2 regions of the Streptomyces sp. NPDC056580 genome follow, and region 1 is predicted to be linked to the other one. Evidence: riboswitches for the same ligand, from Rfam matches in the RefSeq annotation. Region 1 holds a riboswitch; the other holds the start of a gene.
The links. A riboswitch is a leader RNA that binds a small molecule or an ion and turns the genes downstream of it on or off. The one in region 1 is predicted to bind S-adenosylmethionine.
Positions count from the first base shown of each region.

Region 2: it holds a riboswitch for S-adenosylmethionine, as region 1 does, so the genes downstream of both, ACFQ9Z_RS10690 (amino acid ABC transporter permease) here and ACFQ9Z_RS14700 (hypothetical protein) in region 1, are expected to answer to the same signal.

Region 1 covers NZ_JBHTVE010000006.1:199,834-207,095, forward strand. The annotation lists gene ACFQ9Z_RS14690 (TIGR03086 family metal-binding protein) at 235-852, opposite strand; gene ACFQ9Z_RS14695 (hypothetical protein) at 1,255-1,494, opposite strand; gene ACFQ9Z_RS14700 (hypothetical protein) at 1,856-2,920, opposite strand; SAM riboswitch class IV at 2,977-3,086, opposite strand; gene ACFQ9Z_RS14705 (DUF3293 domain-containing protein) at 3,396-3,872, shown strand; gene ACFQ9Z_RS14710 (hypothetical protein) at 4,022-4,360, shown strand; gene ACFQ9Z_RS14715 (hypothetical protein) at 5,209-7,113, shown strand.
Region 2 covers NZ_JBHTVE010000004.1:397,748-405,009, reverse strand. The annotation lists gene ACFQ9Z_RS10715 (LLM class flavin-dependent oxidoreductase) at 1-172, opposite strand, end outside; gene ACFQ9Z_RS10710 (putative leader peptide) at 250-336, opposite strand; gene ACFQ9Z_RS10705 (GNAT family N-acetyltransferase) at 396-1,121, opposite strand; gene ACFQ9Z_RS10700 (transporter substrate-binding domain-containing protein) at 1,212-2,240, opposite strand; gene ACFQ9Z_RS10695 (amino acid ABC transporter ATP-binding protein) at 2,310-3,107, opposite strand; gene ACFQ9Z_RS10690 (amino acid ABC transporter permease) at 3,104-4,084, opposite strand; SAM riboswitch class IV at 4,409-4,517, opposite strand; gene ACFQ9Z_RS10685 (glutathione S-transferase C-terminal domain-containing protein) at 4,583-5,446, opposite strand; gene ACFQ9Z_RS10680 (putative leader peptide) at 5,671-5,781, opposite strand; gene ACFQ9Z_RS10675 (metallophosphoesterase) at 6,104-7,262, shown strand, end outside.

The sequences.
Region 1 (7,262 bases):
AAGGTTGCTGGTGTGTCGGCTGCTCCGGATTCGGCGTCCTGGAGCGTGCGAATCCAACCCTTAATAACTGAGCGATGTGGTTACGGATGGTCGCCTCATTGCGGAGCGCGGTCGTCGGGCCCACGGAGTTCGCATCGAGCCACTTCTGCGCGTGGCCGGGAAGGTTTACCAGGGATCTTGATCACATGGCGAGTACCGTCGGCCGCCCCTGAGGAGGCTCGTAACCACACGGGATTAGTGACCTCGTGCCGGCGTCCTCCCCATTCGGTGCAGCAGTCGCATTTGGGGGGAGGAGTTGTTAGCGAGCACGCCGTCGGGAGCGGCAAAGAACCGATGAGTTGTTTCTGCAGCGGTGGGCGTTTCCGGCAACCCTGCGTAGATCGCGTCAAGATTTTCTTCGATCCACGCCACGAGGCTGCCATCGAGGGCGTCGTCCAGGTTGACAGCCCGTGCGAGGTCCCAGGTGTGGACAGCGCTGTCCGTGACTCTCAGGGCAAGTGCCTGCTGGCCGGACACCGGGCCCAAGGGATAGTCCAGAACCCGCTGAAGAGCACCGGTCTCCCCGAACGCATGGGCACACTCGCGTACGGACAGGGCGTACGCGCCAACCGGATCCGTGCCCAGCGCGTCGGCGTCCCGCAGCCGCAGGAAAGCGGCGGCGCCACCGCCATGCAGCAGACTCACGTAGTTGAGGTTTCCGCGAGTCATGTGGTTGACCAACTCCCGCACGTTCCACTCGGCGCAGGGAGTTGGCCAGGTCCACTGCTCGGATCGCACTGCTCGCAGCTTCTGTTCGAACTCGGCGCTGGACCCGAGGAACCGATCGATGAGCCCCTCAAACACGTTGACCATGTGACCCAGCATGCTCGCTTCGGGCAGCCGGGTCCGGCGGGTATCGGACGTCAAGGTGGAGCTCTCGGTCCACCCGCCACCCCAGCGCCTACCAGGCATCGCCACCTGGAAACGGGGCCGTAAGCGAAGAGCCGGGTCTCTGACCTGCGGCCGTGCAATCGATCAATGCTGCGACCTGCGACTTAGCTGTCGGTGGTTGTCAGCGTTGATCGTCGTTGAGCACCCCCGCACGGCCCAGAGACGGCCCCGAGCGGGAGGGCTAAGACAAGGACGACTGGACGACTGTTGGCCACTTAGCGTGCCCGACGGGTCGGCACGGTCCCTGCGACTCTCCACGGCTACGCTGACGCGGGAACGCCCCGCAGCGCGTGGCTGCGGAGCGTTCCTAGCGCCTAGTGGCGTTTAGTCGACTGCCTGCCCGTTGCCCGTGCCGCCCCTGCAGGTCCCGGTGCCGGGGTTGGCCGGGTTGGGGGTCCAATCGACCGTTCCGCCGCCGTCGGTGCACTCACCCGGGGTGAGGGCATTGATGGCGCCCTGGCTTGGGGTGAGGTTGGCGGCGGTGGCGGTGGCGGCACCTGTGAGGCCGAGTCCGGCGAGGGCTGCCGTGGCGATGCCAGCGGCGAGGATACGTCGAATGCGCATTCGGTTCCCCTTTCACGGATTGCCTTGATTGGGGCACTAATCAGCTTGATGTTCATCCATGTGGGTGGCACGTCACGTTGGGCCGTTCGGGTGACATAGCTGTCGGATGCGGGGTCGGTGGGGCGACCCGCCGGACAGCACACCTAGGTCGGCGTAGCGACTTTGGCCGGGAGTTTCAATGACCGAGTCAAGGCTGCGGCCGCCCTCCACTCGTGAGGGCGGCGCCTCGTCCCGGAGGTCGTCTGTGCCTCAGCCGACGAAAGCCAGCCACGACGGCGGGCGCGCCGACCGATCGGGTGCGCGTGTGTCTAGCTGCAGCCCTGACGGCCTCAGCCACGCTGCTGGTTTCGGGGCCTCGGGGTTACAGCATGGTCAGAGGCACGTGGCAGCGTGTCCAGTGGACGCTCCAGTCGCCGTCGAGCGGGGTGTAGCCGGCCTCCCGCACCCGTTCCGTCGCCTGTTCCAGGTGGCTCCGCAGTTCGTCGAGACTGCCGCTGCCCAGCTTCTGGCTGCCAGCGTCCAGTTCCAGCTGGAGGTACATGACGTGGTCCTCTCCCCGGTGCTCCGCACTGAACTCAACGGTGTAGAAGCCGTTGCTGCCCTGGCTGTAGATGGACACATAGTGCTGCGTGATCTCGTCTGGATCGAAGCCGTACTCTTCGAACACTTCAAGGGTTTCGTACGGCGGGTCCGTGACGTCGCAGGAGCTGCACCACCACTGGATCTGCCACGGACCGTCCGGGGCCCACCCCTCCTTTTCCAGCCTCGCCTGGGCGAGTTCGGTGAGGGTGGTGAGCGTTTCGAACCAGTCTCTTTCGATGCCCGCGGTGATGTCGCCGCCCAGGTGATGGGCCGACTCCGTCCCCGTTCCTTCGGCGAAGTCGTCCACGACCGTCAGAACGCAGCCGGTGTCCTCCTGGTACTCCACCTTCGCGTACCGCCGCTTGTCCGCGTCTCCCCGGTGAATGCCGGGCATGCCGGCCCCCGTTCGGGCCTCTGTTCCGTCGGCCTCCTCGCCTTCCGCAGACACCGGGTCCGGGTTCCGGGGCCCGACGGGTGCGTGCCGGTGAGGATTGAGGCAGACCGACTCCAACCGGGCCTTTCCGATACGGCTGCTGATCAGCGATCCGGGAACATGCTCCCCCTGACTGACAGCACGTACCTGAAGGGGTCGGTCCTCGCCGCGGTAGAAGGCGATGTCGAATCCGCTGTCGAGCCACTCGTCGAAGATCTCGTCAGTTCCAGGCCGACCGGAGCCGCTCGCCTCAGCCGTGCAGAACAGCGCCCGGGCAGCGTCGAGGCCGGTGGTCACCAGTCCCGCGCGGTCCGGCTCTGCGACTGCGGACATGGCGGGTCCGGGCGTCGGCTCAGGCTTCTGGGCCTGTCGCCCCGTCGGCACTGCGGGGATCGCGTCGGAAACGGGCACGGGCGGTCAACCCTCCGGAGTCGATGGACCCCGGTAGTGCACACCCGCACCCCGGTGATCTGCGGTTTCCCAACGCACCGCGCGCTGGGCTGGTCGTCCTCCGGGGCATCCGCGGCAAACGGGATGTCGTCCAGCAAGCCGGGGCTTGACGCTGGAACTCGTGACCGGGCGCGAAGCTAACACCCGTCTGGATCTTGCACAATGTGATCCACAACGCTTTACCCCTTGAGCGGTGGTGTGGCAACATTCCGCTCGGTCACGACGCCGATCGCGCCGAAGACTGGCTCCCACAGCCGTGTGGGACCGAGCACCGATCTCCCTGCCGGTGGGTAAGGGGGTCCTTCGTTCACAGGAGGCCCTCATGCAGGTCACTGACGCTGCGACCACACCCCAGAACTGGGAACTCTTCCGGCGGACGGTCGTCGATATCCGATTCCCGGACCGGACGGTACGGGTCGAACCGTGTCCGCAGGGCATGGCCCAGGATCCTTTCCCTGAACTCCTGGGACCTGTCGGCACCGCCGCCCTCCACGTCGTCACGTCGTGCGACCTCCACGGCCGTCCCACCCTCGCCGAAGACAACGCCCGCACCCAGGCCCGGCTCCTCGACGAGCTCGACCGGCGAGGGCTGGCGCCCGCTGCGGGAGGCGATGCGCACGGCACCCACATCCAGCAGAGCGTCGCGATCGCCGGCCTGAACGACTCGACGGCGCGTGAACCGGGGCGGTGCTCCGGCCAGGACGCGGTCTTCGCCTGGACCCCCGGCGCCCGGTCTCTGCTGTCCTGCGACGGCGGCGCAACGGACATAGGCGCCGTCCTCGTGCGTGACGCTATTGGGGCCATCCCCGCGGGTGCGGGGAGCAAGCGAAGGGCGCCTGGAGGGGCTCCCGCAGCTCCTACAGCACCGCCGCCCGCCGGGCCAGAGACAGCGCCGGTCAGTCCGCCCGTCTGAGCAGCGGCCGGCCATCGGAGGACAGCGCACGTCCATCGCTGCGTGATGCATACGCACCCCCTGCGTGCGGGCCGTCCGACTCGACATCCGAGTCCGGCGACCCGTGGCGTACCCCCGAGAAGCAACCACCTCGAGCCAGAAGGAACCCCATGGCCACGAACCGACAGATGAGCCGCGCCGACTACGAAACCATCTCCGCGGCCATCGCTGAATCCGACGACCAGGACTTCGACGCCCGCCGACACATCGCCTTCAACCTCGCCGCCGCCCTCACCGGGACCTCGGACCGCTTCGACCCCGTGCTCTGGCTGACCCAGTGCGAGGTCGGGCCAGTCTCCCCGGCCGACGTGGCGGGCTGGACGAAGCGCCTGGAACTACGCGTGCTCTCCATCGGCAGGCGGCGCCGCAACAGCCTCAACATGGGCTACACCGATACGGAGCAGTACATCGACGCCGACGACAACCCCCTGGATCTGGAGCACAAGTAGGGACCATCCCCCCGGGCGGGGAGCAGAGGTCGCCGCCCGTCTCCCTCAGCTCTTGCCGCGGGGGCCCGTTGTGACGCATGTCGGATCAATTGTTCGATGGCCCGGCGGAGGCCGCGCTGGAGGGCGTCCTCTATCCGCTGTTCGGCGAGATCTGGCGTGTCACGTCCTTGATCACCTTCTCCGACGCGAGAGCGGCCGCGCTGAGTACGGAGAAAACACGCCACGGGCGTCGTCCCCTTCGCTTAGGGCGGCGCCCGACGGGCCTCCTGAACGACTCGTCGGCCCCAGTTATTGCCAGACCGGGCCTCGCGTCTGCCTCCGACCGACAACCTGGCTGGTCGCCCGCGGCTCGCGGACCGTAGCGGTACGAAATTCGACCGCTTGGCGACGTTAGTGGCAAGCACACGCCTCCACGGCATCGGCCGAGGAGCCATCACACAGACTTGAGGAGTGCTGCTGTGGTCCCGCCCTCGCGATGCCCGCACTGCGCCGCATCACTCGAAACCGAACTACCGGCGGGTGTCGGGGCCTCGCCTGAGTCCCGGCGGCATCCGGTGACCAGCCGGGTCTTGCACGTCATCGTCCACGAGGTGTGCCCCGAGCCGTCGCTGTACGCCTGCCCCGACTGCGGGGGCCGCTGGCCGCGTGGAAGGCCTGCCTCGGCCGATCCTCTGCGCAGGCGTGTCCTGCCCTATCTGCGGGTGCGGAAGAGGAGCGCCGTACGCATCCGTCCATCCCGCCAGACGACGCCCCACAAGGAGAAAGAGAACCCCGTGCCCCTCGAAGACACCATCGGCTCCTCGTACGCCCGTGTCTAGCGCAACGGGAGCTCTGGCACCTACTCGATCGTGGTGATCTCGGAGCAGCCCGGCAACGCCGACACCCTTGAGGCGCTCAACCTGCCGGACCTGCCTTCCGGCAGTGTCCCTGGAGCAGACCCGGAGATCGACGACTTTGTCTGCGACGCCGCCGAGGAGGTGCTCCTGGACGCCTCCTATGAACTCACCTCAAACTGGCGAGCCGAAAACGGCTGCTACCTCGTCGGCGTCGCCATCCCCGACCGGGTCTTCGAGGAGCAGGATGAGCGACTCAGGGCGGCGGCCGCGGCCGTTGAGGGCCTGAAGTCGCTCGATCGGACCGAGGTCGAAACCCTGTTCGAAACGGCCGAAATCACTCCCGACGGGGACCTCGGCTCGACCTACGAACTCGAAGAATGGCTGGAGAAGGAGGTCAACGTGGCCTTCTACCGGACCATGCACGGCCGCCTGCTAGCACGCCCCGTCGACCGCTTCGAGCGGCCCAGCACCAAGCTCTTCAGCGCCCGCTTCAGATCGGCGACGCTGGTGTCGGTGTTCCCCAACCCCCGCCCGGTGCAGGCCGTCGTCGATCAGCCGCAGGGCGACTTCGATGAATCGGACGACGCCTTCGAAGACGAGGACGGACGAGCCTCGCAGCGAGCCGATGGAAACGGGGACAAGGATGCCATCCTGCCGCTGAACGCGAACGCGGATGTCTCCTGGCCACCCGTACAGCGCCTCAACCCCCGCAGAGCACGGCAGTTCCTCCTGGCAACCGTGTACGACAGGGACCCCGCGGAACTGCGTCGGTACGACCAGTTGCTCGTACGAGGACATGCCCTCGCCTTCTACGCGGGTGCCGGCCCGGACCCCCGCGAACTGATCATCCGGCACTACGGCGGTCCCCGGCCAAGGGTCCTTCCCGTCCAACCGCCGCAGACCTTGGGGGAGGGTGACGACGCTTACAGGCTCGTGGCCATCTACGAAGGCCCCGCCCTCTTCCGGAAGGGCTGGCGGCATGCCGTCTCCACCATGCCGCTCGAGTCGTTCCTGACGGTCTGTGTGTCACCAGTAGACGGCGAGGAGGCGGAATATGCGCTCTGCGTACGAGACGGGGCCCTTCAACTGCTGAAGGACCAGGGGCCGGCTCAGGACGCGGTGACCGTGCTGGGCACCTACGAGCCAGGGAGCGACCCGATGGCCCTCGCCCTCGCCGCGGTCCCGGACCTTCTTGCCTTCCCGCCCACGGCCACCGTCGACATCTCGACCTCCGCCCCGCACACCGTGGCCGACGCCATCCGCTTCACCGCCAGCCCCGCAAAGAACACTTGGGAGGAGCTGTACGGAGAGGACTGGGACGACTACGAGTGCGCGAACGAGGACTTCATCCGCCGACACGACGACCTGATACCGCTGCGCCTCGACGTCAACGGCACACCGCACCTTGCCGCCACGGTCGACGGTGACTGGGTGGTGATCCCCGCGGACGACGAGGAGATCCAGCTGAACCGTAGCTTCCTCGAGGTGCTCTACGACTTCGAGGGCGGCGGCATCTCCAGCGGCCAAGGAAACCAGAGCATAGGAGAGGTACGACCGGGCCTCAACGCATACTGGGAGGACTTCTCCGAGGAGAACTGGGACAGGGATCTCACGTTGGCGAGGGGAGACCTGGTCAATTTCGCCGTCGAACAGGCGGGCAGCTCCCGGTTCGTAGCCAACATCGTCCACGCACTGATCGGTGGCCTCGATGAAACTCCCGAGACCGCTTTCGAGAGGGATCTCGAAAACTACGAGCACGTCACGGTATTCGCCGGCTTCGAACCAGACGACGGGGAAGGCCTGACGTTCTTCCGTGCACTTGGTGACCGCTACGGTGACGAGTCGGCGGTCCGCAGGCGCATCGACGAGTACCTCGCCGAGGTCGCACGGCCGGACAACGGCCGTCTGAAGGGCTGACCATGCCATCCGAGAGGCCCGCTACCGGGTCTATTCGCAGTGCGCCGGGCTTCAGCCCGGTGGTGAAGCGAATCTTTAGCCTGTTCTGACCTCGGATCCGCACTGGTCACCTCGGCCGTCAGAGTGGCCGGTTCTGCTGCTCGATACAC
Region 2 (7,262 bases), on a different contig from region 1:
AGGTGACGAAGTCGAGCAGGCCGCGTTCGGCCTCGGCTACCAGTTCGGCCCAGTAGCCGGCGGTGAACAGGTCCCGGGGGCGGGCGACTTGCTCGCGCCAGGAGGCGGGGTGCCAGCCGGTGCCGTCGAGGGCGACGGCGAGGTGCAGAGCAGAAGCGGGAGTTGCGGACACGAGAGTGCCTTCCTGGAGGTCCGTACGAGATCGCCGGCCCGCGGAAGTCCGGGCGCACAGCGGCTGGGGAAACGGGGTCAGGAGCTACAGAGGGAGCCGGCCACGCGCTGGAGGTCGATGTGGGGCCGGGAGTGCAGGTGGACGGCGCGCAGTACACTTGTCATGTCTCGCACCTCCGTCCACGTGGGCCGAGGACTCACCCTCGACAAGGACAACGGCACGGCTATGCCGTTTCATCCCGCGCGGCGGCCCCGGTGTGCCGGACGAGCGAGAAGACCGTGCGGCTGCGCAGGGTGAAGCCGATCGACTCGTACAGCCGGATCGCGTTCGCGTTGGCGGCCGCGGCGTGCAGGAAGGGCTGTTCCCCGCGCTCCTTGATGCCTGCGGCGACGGCACGGACCAGACGGGTGGCCAGCCCCCGGCCCCGGTGGCCGGGGTCGGTGCACACGGCGCTGATCTCCGTCCAGCCGGGCGGGTGCAGCCGCTCGCCGGCCAGGGCGATCAGCCGGCCGCGGTGGCGGATGCCGAGGTAGGTGCCCATCTCGACGGTGCGGCGCCGGTAGGGGCCGGGTTCGGTGCGGGCGATCAGGTCGAGGATCTGGGGTACGTCGTCGGGGCCGAGGCGTACGGCCTCGGGGTCGGGCTCGGCGCGCAGGGAGGTGTCCACGAGCTGGACGCCGTGTCCGAGGCTGACGACCTCCCAGCCGTCCGGCGCCTCGGTGACGCCTCGTACCGCGGCGGTGCCGCCGGGGCCGACGAGGCCGGCCAGGTCGGCCCAGGCGCGCGGGTCGTCCTCGTCGGAGAGGGCGTGGAAGGGGGCCACGTCCTGGTGGTAGCGGGCGGCGTGGCCGATGCGTTCGGCGAAGTGGGCGTGGGGTCCGGTGAGGGCGGCCCAGGCGGGGTTGTCCAGGACGTGCGAGGACGTGGCGTCGACGGTGGTGACGGACATGGTGTGGCGGTCTCCGGGTGCGGCTCGGGGTGTCCGGCACGCCGGGGACTCCACCGCGAGGCGGGTGGTGGAGTCCCCGGCATACGGTGGTCAGGAGTTGTCGAGCGGGAGTCCGGGCGGGTTGACCTCGGACTTGGCGACGGCCTCGTTGGAGAGGTTGTAGGCCTTGAGCCACTCGGCGTACTGACCGTTCTTGATCAGGTGGTTGATGGCGTCGGCGAGCGGCTTGGCCAGGCCGCTGTCCTTCTTGGCGGTGGCCGCGATCAGGCCCTGAAGGCTCGCTCCGGCGCCCGAGTAGGTGCCCGCGGTGCGGGTGGCGTTGGGCGTGTTCGCGGTCTGGCTGTTGTGGTAGGCGATGCCGGGGTTGGGGCCGAAGTACGCGTCGATCTTGCCGCCGGACAGTGCCAGGTAGACGCTGTTGCTGTCCTGGAAGTACTTGACGGTGAGCTTCTTGCCCTCCTTGGCGAGCTTCGCCTTCCACTCCAGGAGGATCTTCTCCTGGTTGGTCCCGGCGCTCACGGAGATGGTCTTGCCGGCGAGGTTCTGGTAGTCGCCGCCGAAGTTCCAGGTGCTCTTCTTCGGCACGGTGAAGGCGAGGTTGTCCTGCCGGTAGGAGGCGAACTCGTACTTCTTCTTGCGCTCTTCGGTGTCGGTGACGTTGGAGAAGGCCACGTCGACCTTGCCGCTGTCGATGCCGACGAAGAGGTTCTCCCACGTGGAGTTCTTCACCTCGGGCTTCAGGCCGAGGACCGCGGCGACCAGGCGGCCGAAGTCGGGCTCCGCGCCGGTGAGGGTCTTCTGGTCGCTGCCCACGTAGGCCAGCGGCGGGAAGCCGGCGGGCAGGGCGCCGATGCCGATCTCCAGCTTGCCGCTCTTCTTGAGGGCGGCGGGCAGTTCGGCGCTGATGGACTTGACCTCGGAGACCTTGACGGTGGTCTGCTTGGCGGCGCCGTTGGAGGCCTGACCGATGACGACCTCGCCGGACTTGGCGGCGGTGCCGGTGGTGGTGGCCGCGTCGCTGTCGCCACCGCAGGCGGCGAGCCCGGTGGCCAGGGAGGCGACGGCGGTCACCGCGGTGATGCCGCGTATCAGGCTGCGTCGGGTGAAGTGGGTGCGCATGGCCGTTCCTTGTCGCTCAGGGGCGGTGATGAGGGTGGTGGCGTGGGGGGAGGTCGCGGGGGCGGCGGGTCACAGGACCTTGCTGAGGAAGTCCCTGGTCCGCTCGTGCCGTGGTGTGTCGAGGACCTCGGAGGGCGGCCCCTGCTCGATGATCTTGCCGCCGTCGATGAAGACGACCCGGTCGGCGATCTCGCGCGCGAAGCCGATCTCGTGGGTGACGATGACGAGGGTGGTGCCGCTGGAGGCCAGGTCCCGGATGACGGCGAGGACTTCGCCGACCAGTTCGGGGTCCAGGGCGGAGGTGGGCTCGTCGAAGAGGATGACGCCGGGGCGCAGCGCCAGGGCGCGGGCGATGGCGACGCGCTGCTGCTGTCCGCCGGAGAGTTGGCGCGGGTAGGCGCCGGTCTTGTCGGCGAGGCCCACCCGGCCGAGGAGTTCGCGGGCCAGTTCCCGGGCTTCGGGCCTGCCGAGCCGGCCGGTGGCGACCGGGGCCGCGGCCACGTTGTCCAGGACCGTCAGGTGCGGGAAGAGGTTGAAGTTCTGGAAGACGAACCCGATCCGTCCACGCTGGGTGAGGATGGCCCGCTCGCTCAGCTCCTTCAGCCGGTCGCCCTGCCGCTTCACGCCGATCGGCTCGCCGTTGATGCTGACGTGGCCGATCTCGGGCTTCTCCAGGTGGTTGATGACCCTCAGCAAGGTGGACTTGCCGGAGCCGGAGGGACCGAGGATCACGGTGACCTCGCCGGGACGGACGGTCAGGTCGACGCCGTCCAGGACCCGGTGGGTGCCGTACCACTTGTGCACGTCGTGGAGTTCGACGGTGGCGGCTTCGACGTCCGCCAGGGCGTCGGCGGTCTTGGCGGTCATACGGCGGCCTCCCGGCGGATGCGGGCCCGCAGGTCGGTCAGACCGGTGCGGAGCTTCTGCAGTGGCGTCGGCGGCAGGCTGCGGGTGGCGCCCCGGGCGTAGTACCGCTCGACGTAGAACTGGATGACGGAGACGACGCTCGTCAGGATCAGGTACCAGACGGTGACGACCAGCAGCAGCGGCACGATGTCGCCGGGGTAGGTGGAGCCCATGGTCTGCGCGGAGCCGAACAGGTCCAGCAGGGAGACGTAGAAGACCAGCGAGGTGCCCTTGATCAGGCCGATGAGCTGGTTGACGTAGTTGGGGATGATGGAGCGCAGCGCCTGCGGAAAGACGATTCTGCGGAACTGGTATCCCTTGGGCAGGCCGAGGGCGGCGGCCGCCTCGTGCTGGCCCTGGTCGACGGAGAGGATGCCTCCGCGCACCACCTCGGCCGCGTAGGCGGCCTCGTTGAGGCTGAGGCCGACGACGGCGACGACCATGTCGGTGGCGAGTTTCGACTCGTCGAAGGAGAAGAAGGCCGGCCCGAAGGGGATGCCGACGCTCAACGTCTTGTACAGGGCACTGAAGTTGTAGAGGAAGATCAGGACCACGATGAGCGGGATGGAGCGGAAAGCCCAGACGTAGGTCCAGCTGACCGCGCGCAGTACCGGGCTCTTCGACAGCCGGGCCAGGGCGAGCAGGACACCGCCGATGAGGCCCAGCACGGCGCTGTAGGCGGCGACTTCGAGGGTGATGAGGAGGCCGTCGAGGATGGTCGGCCGCAGGAACCAGTAGCTCCAGCGGTCCCACTGGTAGAAAGGGTTGGTCACCAGCCCGTGGGCGAACTGGGCGACCAGGACCAGGACGACCGCGGTGGCGATCCAGCGTCCCGGCCGTCGCAACGGCAGTACTCGCTGGGCGGTGAGGGCCTTGGGCGGTTCGGCGGTGGTCGGCGCCTCGGGCAAGGTGACGGTGGCGCCAGGGGGTTCGCTCATGGTGGGCTCCGGCTGGGTGGGAACACCCCGGATCCACGCCGGTGTGCGGGGACGCGCAGGACGGCGGGAGACCGGGAGTGGGAAGGGCGACGGCACACCGCGCGGGCGGTGTCGGTCAGGGAGTGCGAGGGCTGCGGGGAGGAGTCAGCCCCGACAGCCGGCACGGCCCGGTGCGGTACACAGTGCGCTGCTGACGCGGAGCAGATCGACGGCGCGGTCGGCGACGAGCAGGCTCGCGTACGTCCGTACGCAGCCCTGGGAACGGCGTGCGGCCGTTCTGGGAGCTGCGTACATGGCGTCACCGTCACTGTTCCGGCCCCACGGGCCTCGCGCTTACCGATGTGTCATCGGCCGGGTCGTCACCTGGGGCACCCCACCGCGGTGCGAGGGTTGCCGGTCAGCCAGCCAGGGCTTGTCACTGACACTCATGACCGTTCTGGGCCGTAGTAAAGACAAGTGCCCGAACGTATGTCAACGCCGGTCCACCAGGTGGAACGGCTAACGGGCGCAGTGCGCCGCCCAGTCGAGGATCTGCACGGCCGAGCCGGCGGCCTCCAGCCCGCGGCACTGGGCGTGGTGGCGGCGGTCGATGCCGTCGAGGTCGAGGTGGGCGCCGAAGGCCGGGTGGGCGGTCAGACGGCGGGCGTAGGACCACAGCGCCGGGTGGCCGGCGATGCGCTGGACCGCGACGGCGTCGAGATGGTGCCGGTGCACGGTGTCGAGCCGGACCAGGGCGACCCACAACTCGACGTCGGCGGCGGTGACTTCGTCGCGGATCAGGTAGGTGCGGCCGTCGAGCCGGCGGTCGAGGGCGCCGAGGGTCTCCAGCAGCGTGGCCACTGCCATGTCGCGTTCCGCCGCTTCCCCTCCCACGGCCCCGGCCCGCTGCGCCGCCCCCTCGATGCCCTCCACGCACATCCGCTCCACGGCCTCGATCTCCGACTCCGCGCCGCTCGGGTAGAGCGAGGGGCCGCAGGTGTCGAAGCGGTGGGCGAGGTCGCGCATGATGTCCCGGTCGTGGGTGCTGACGATCCGCCCGGACCATCCGTCACTGAGCACCGGCGCCGCGGCCGGACCGGAGTAGCTGTGCGCGCTCGCCTCGTACAGCGGGCGCAGGACGGAGTGGCCGCCCTCGGGACAGTCGGGGACGGCGGGCAGGTAGGTCACCGGACAGACGGCGTCCAGGCCGAGCAGGGTGTGGGTGACGGCGATGCGCAGGCCGGCCGGACACGCGGTCGACAGATGGAGCCGGTAGCGGCCGGGAACGGCGTAGTGGCCGCTGCGCGCGTCCCTGCCGATGCGGCCGCGGAAGGCGGGCGTGGGCCGGACGGAAACGTGGGCGGGCGGCGTTGTGACGGTCATGACTCTCCCCGGAAGCGGGCGCGGACGTACGCGCGGCGGATGCGACATCGGGCTGGGCCCCGTGGCCGGATCCCCCTGCTCCGCCCGGAGGGCGGGCCCGGCGATCGGTGCCGGGCCCGCCGGGGCTACGGGGATGCGACGACGGAACCCCGGTGCGGGGCTCAGCTGGGCACGCCGGACGGCACGACGCTGCGCGGTAGGCGTCGGCGCGGCAGGTGCGCAGGTCAGCCCATGGGGCCGAGCGCGCTGCAGACGCGGAGCAGGTCGATGTGACGTCGGGAGGTCAGCAGAGGCGAACGGCTCACTCGGACGGTGACCGGATCAAGGCGCCTCATATTTCCCTACCTGTTCACTGGGATTCCTCATCGAGTGTCGATCCACCGGCCACGGACGTCAAGAGGTCCGTCCCGCATCGCGGACATCCCGATGGACGCGCCCCCGCCCCTGGACGGTCCACCCTCCCCGGGTCACTCGGCGCGGCCGGGCCGGGTGCCGAGACCGGGCCCGCGGACAGCGCGGGCTACGGATTCGCTCCGCTCCGGCCCGCCTCCGGGATTCGGCTCCACGGCGACGCCCCATTCCTGAACACCCGTCCGGCCCTCCCGTGGACGACCGGCTACAGTGCGCGAGACGGCAGCCCGGGCAGAGAGGCGAAGCGTGACCGACACCAGCAGCACCCGACCCGCCGACAGCCCAGCGCAGGCGCCGCGGCGGAGCCTGCTGCACCGCCTGATGCGCTACATCCCCCTGGTCGCCCCCGTCCTGCTGTGGGCCGTGCCGTGCTGGGTGCTCCTGTACACCGGCCAGCACTGGCCGCTGCCCGTCACGCTCGCCGGCACGGCCCTGTTCGTCCTCGGCCTCGCCGGGATGCCGCTCGCGATGGTGCGCGGCCACGGCCGGCGCCAGCAGGACCGGGCGGCGATCGTCGGTGACACCCTGCTGGGCGCCGGCTGGGTGCTGTTCACCTGGTCCGTGCTGCTCGGCGTGCTGCTGCGGCTCGCGCTGACCGTGGCAGGCGTCGGTGAGAGCCAGGACCGGGCCCGCATCGTCACCTGGGCCGTCCTCGGCGTAGCCGCCGTCCTGCTCGTCTGGGGGTACGCCGAAGCTCGCCGCGTGCCACGCGTGCGCAGGCTCGACGTGCAGCTGCCGCGACTGGGCGCCGGGCTGGACGGCCTGCGCGTCGCCCTCATCACCGACACCCACTACGGCCCGCTGGACCGCGCCCGCTGGTCGGCGCGGGTGTGCGAGACGGTGAACACCCTGGAAGCCGACCTGGTCTGCCACACCGGTGACATCGCGGACGGCACGGCCGAGCGCCGCCGCGTCCAGGCCGCCCCGCTCGGCACCGTGCGCGCCACCCGGGCCCGGGTGTACGTCACCGGCAACCACGAGTACTACAGCGAGGCCCAGGGCTGGGTCGACCTGATGGACGAGCTGGGCTGGGAGCCGCTGCGCAACCGCCACCTGCTGCTCGAACGCGGCGGCGACACCCTCGTCGTCGCCGGCGTGGACGACGTCACCGCCGAGTCCTCCGGCCTGGCGGGCCACCGCGCCCACCTCGCCGGAGCCCTGGACGGCGCCGACCCCGGCCTGCCCGTCCTGCTCCTGGCGCACCAGCCCAAGTTCGTCGACCGGGCGGCGGCCGCCGGGATCGACCTCCAGCTCTCCGGCCACACCCACGGCGGGCAGATATGGCCCTTCCACCACCTGGTCCGCATCGACCAGCCCGCCCTCGCCGGTCTCAGCCGGCACGGCGCCCGCACCCTCCTCTACACCAGCCGCGGCACCGGCTTCTGGGGCCCGCCGTTCCGCGTCT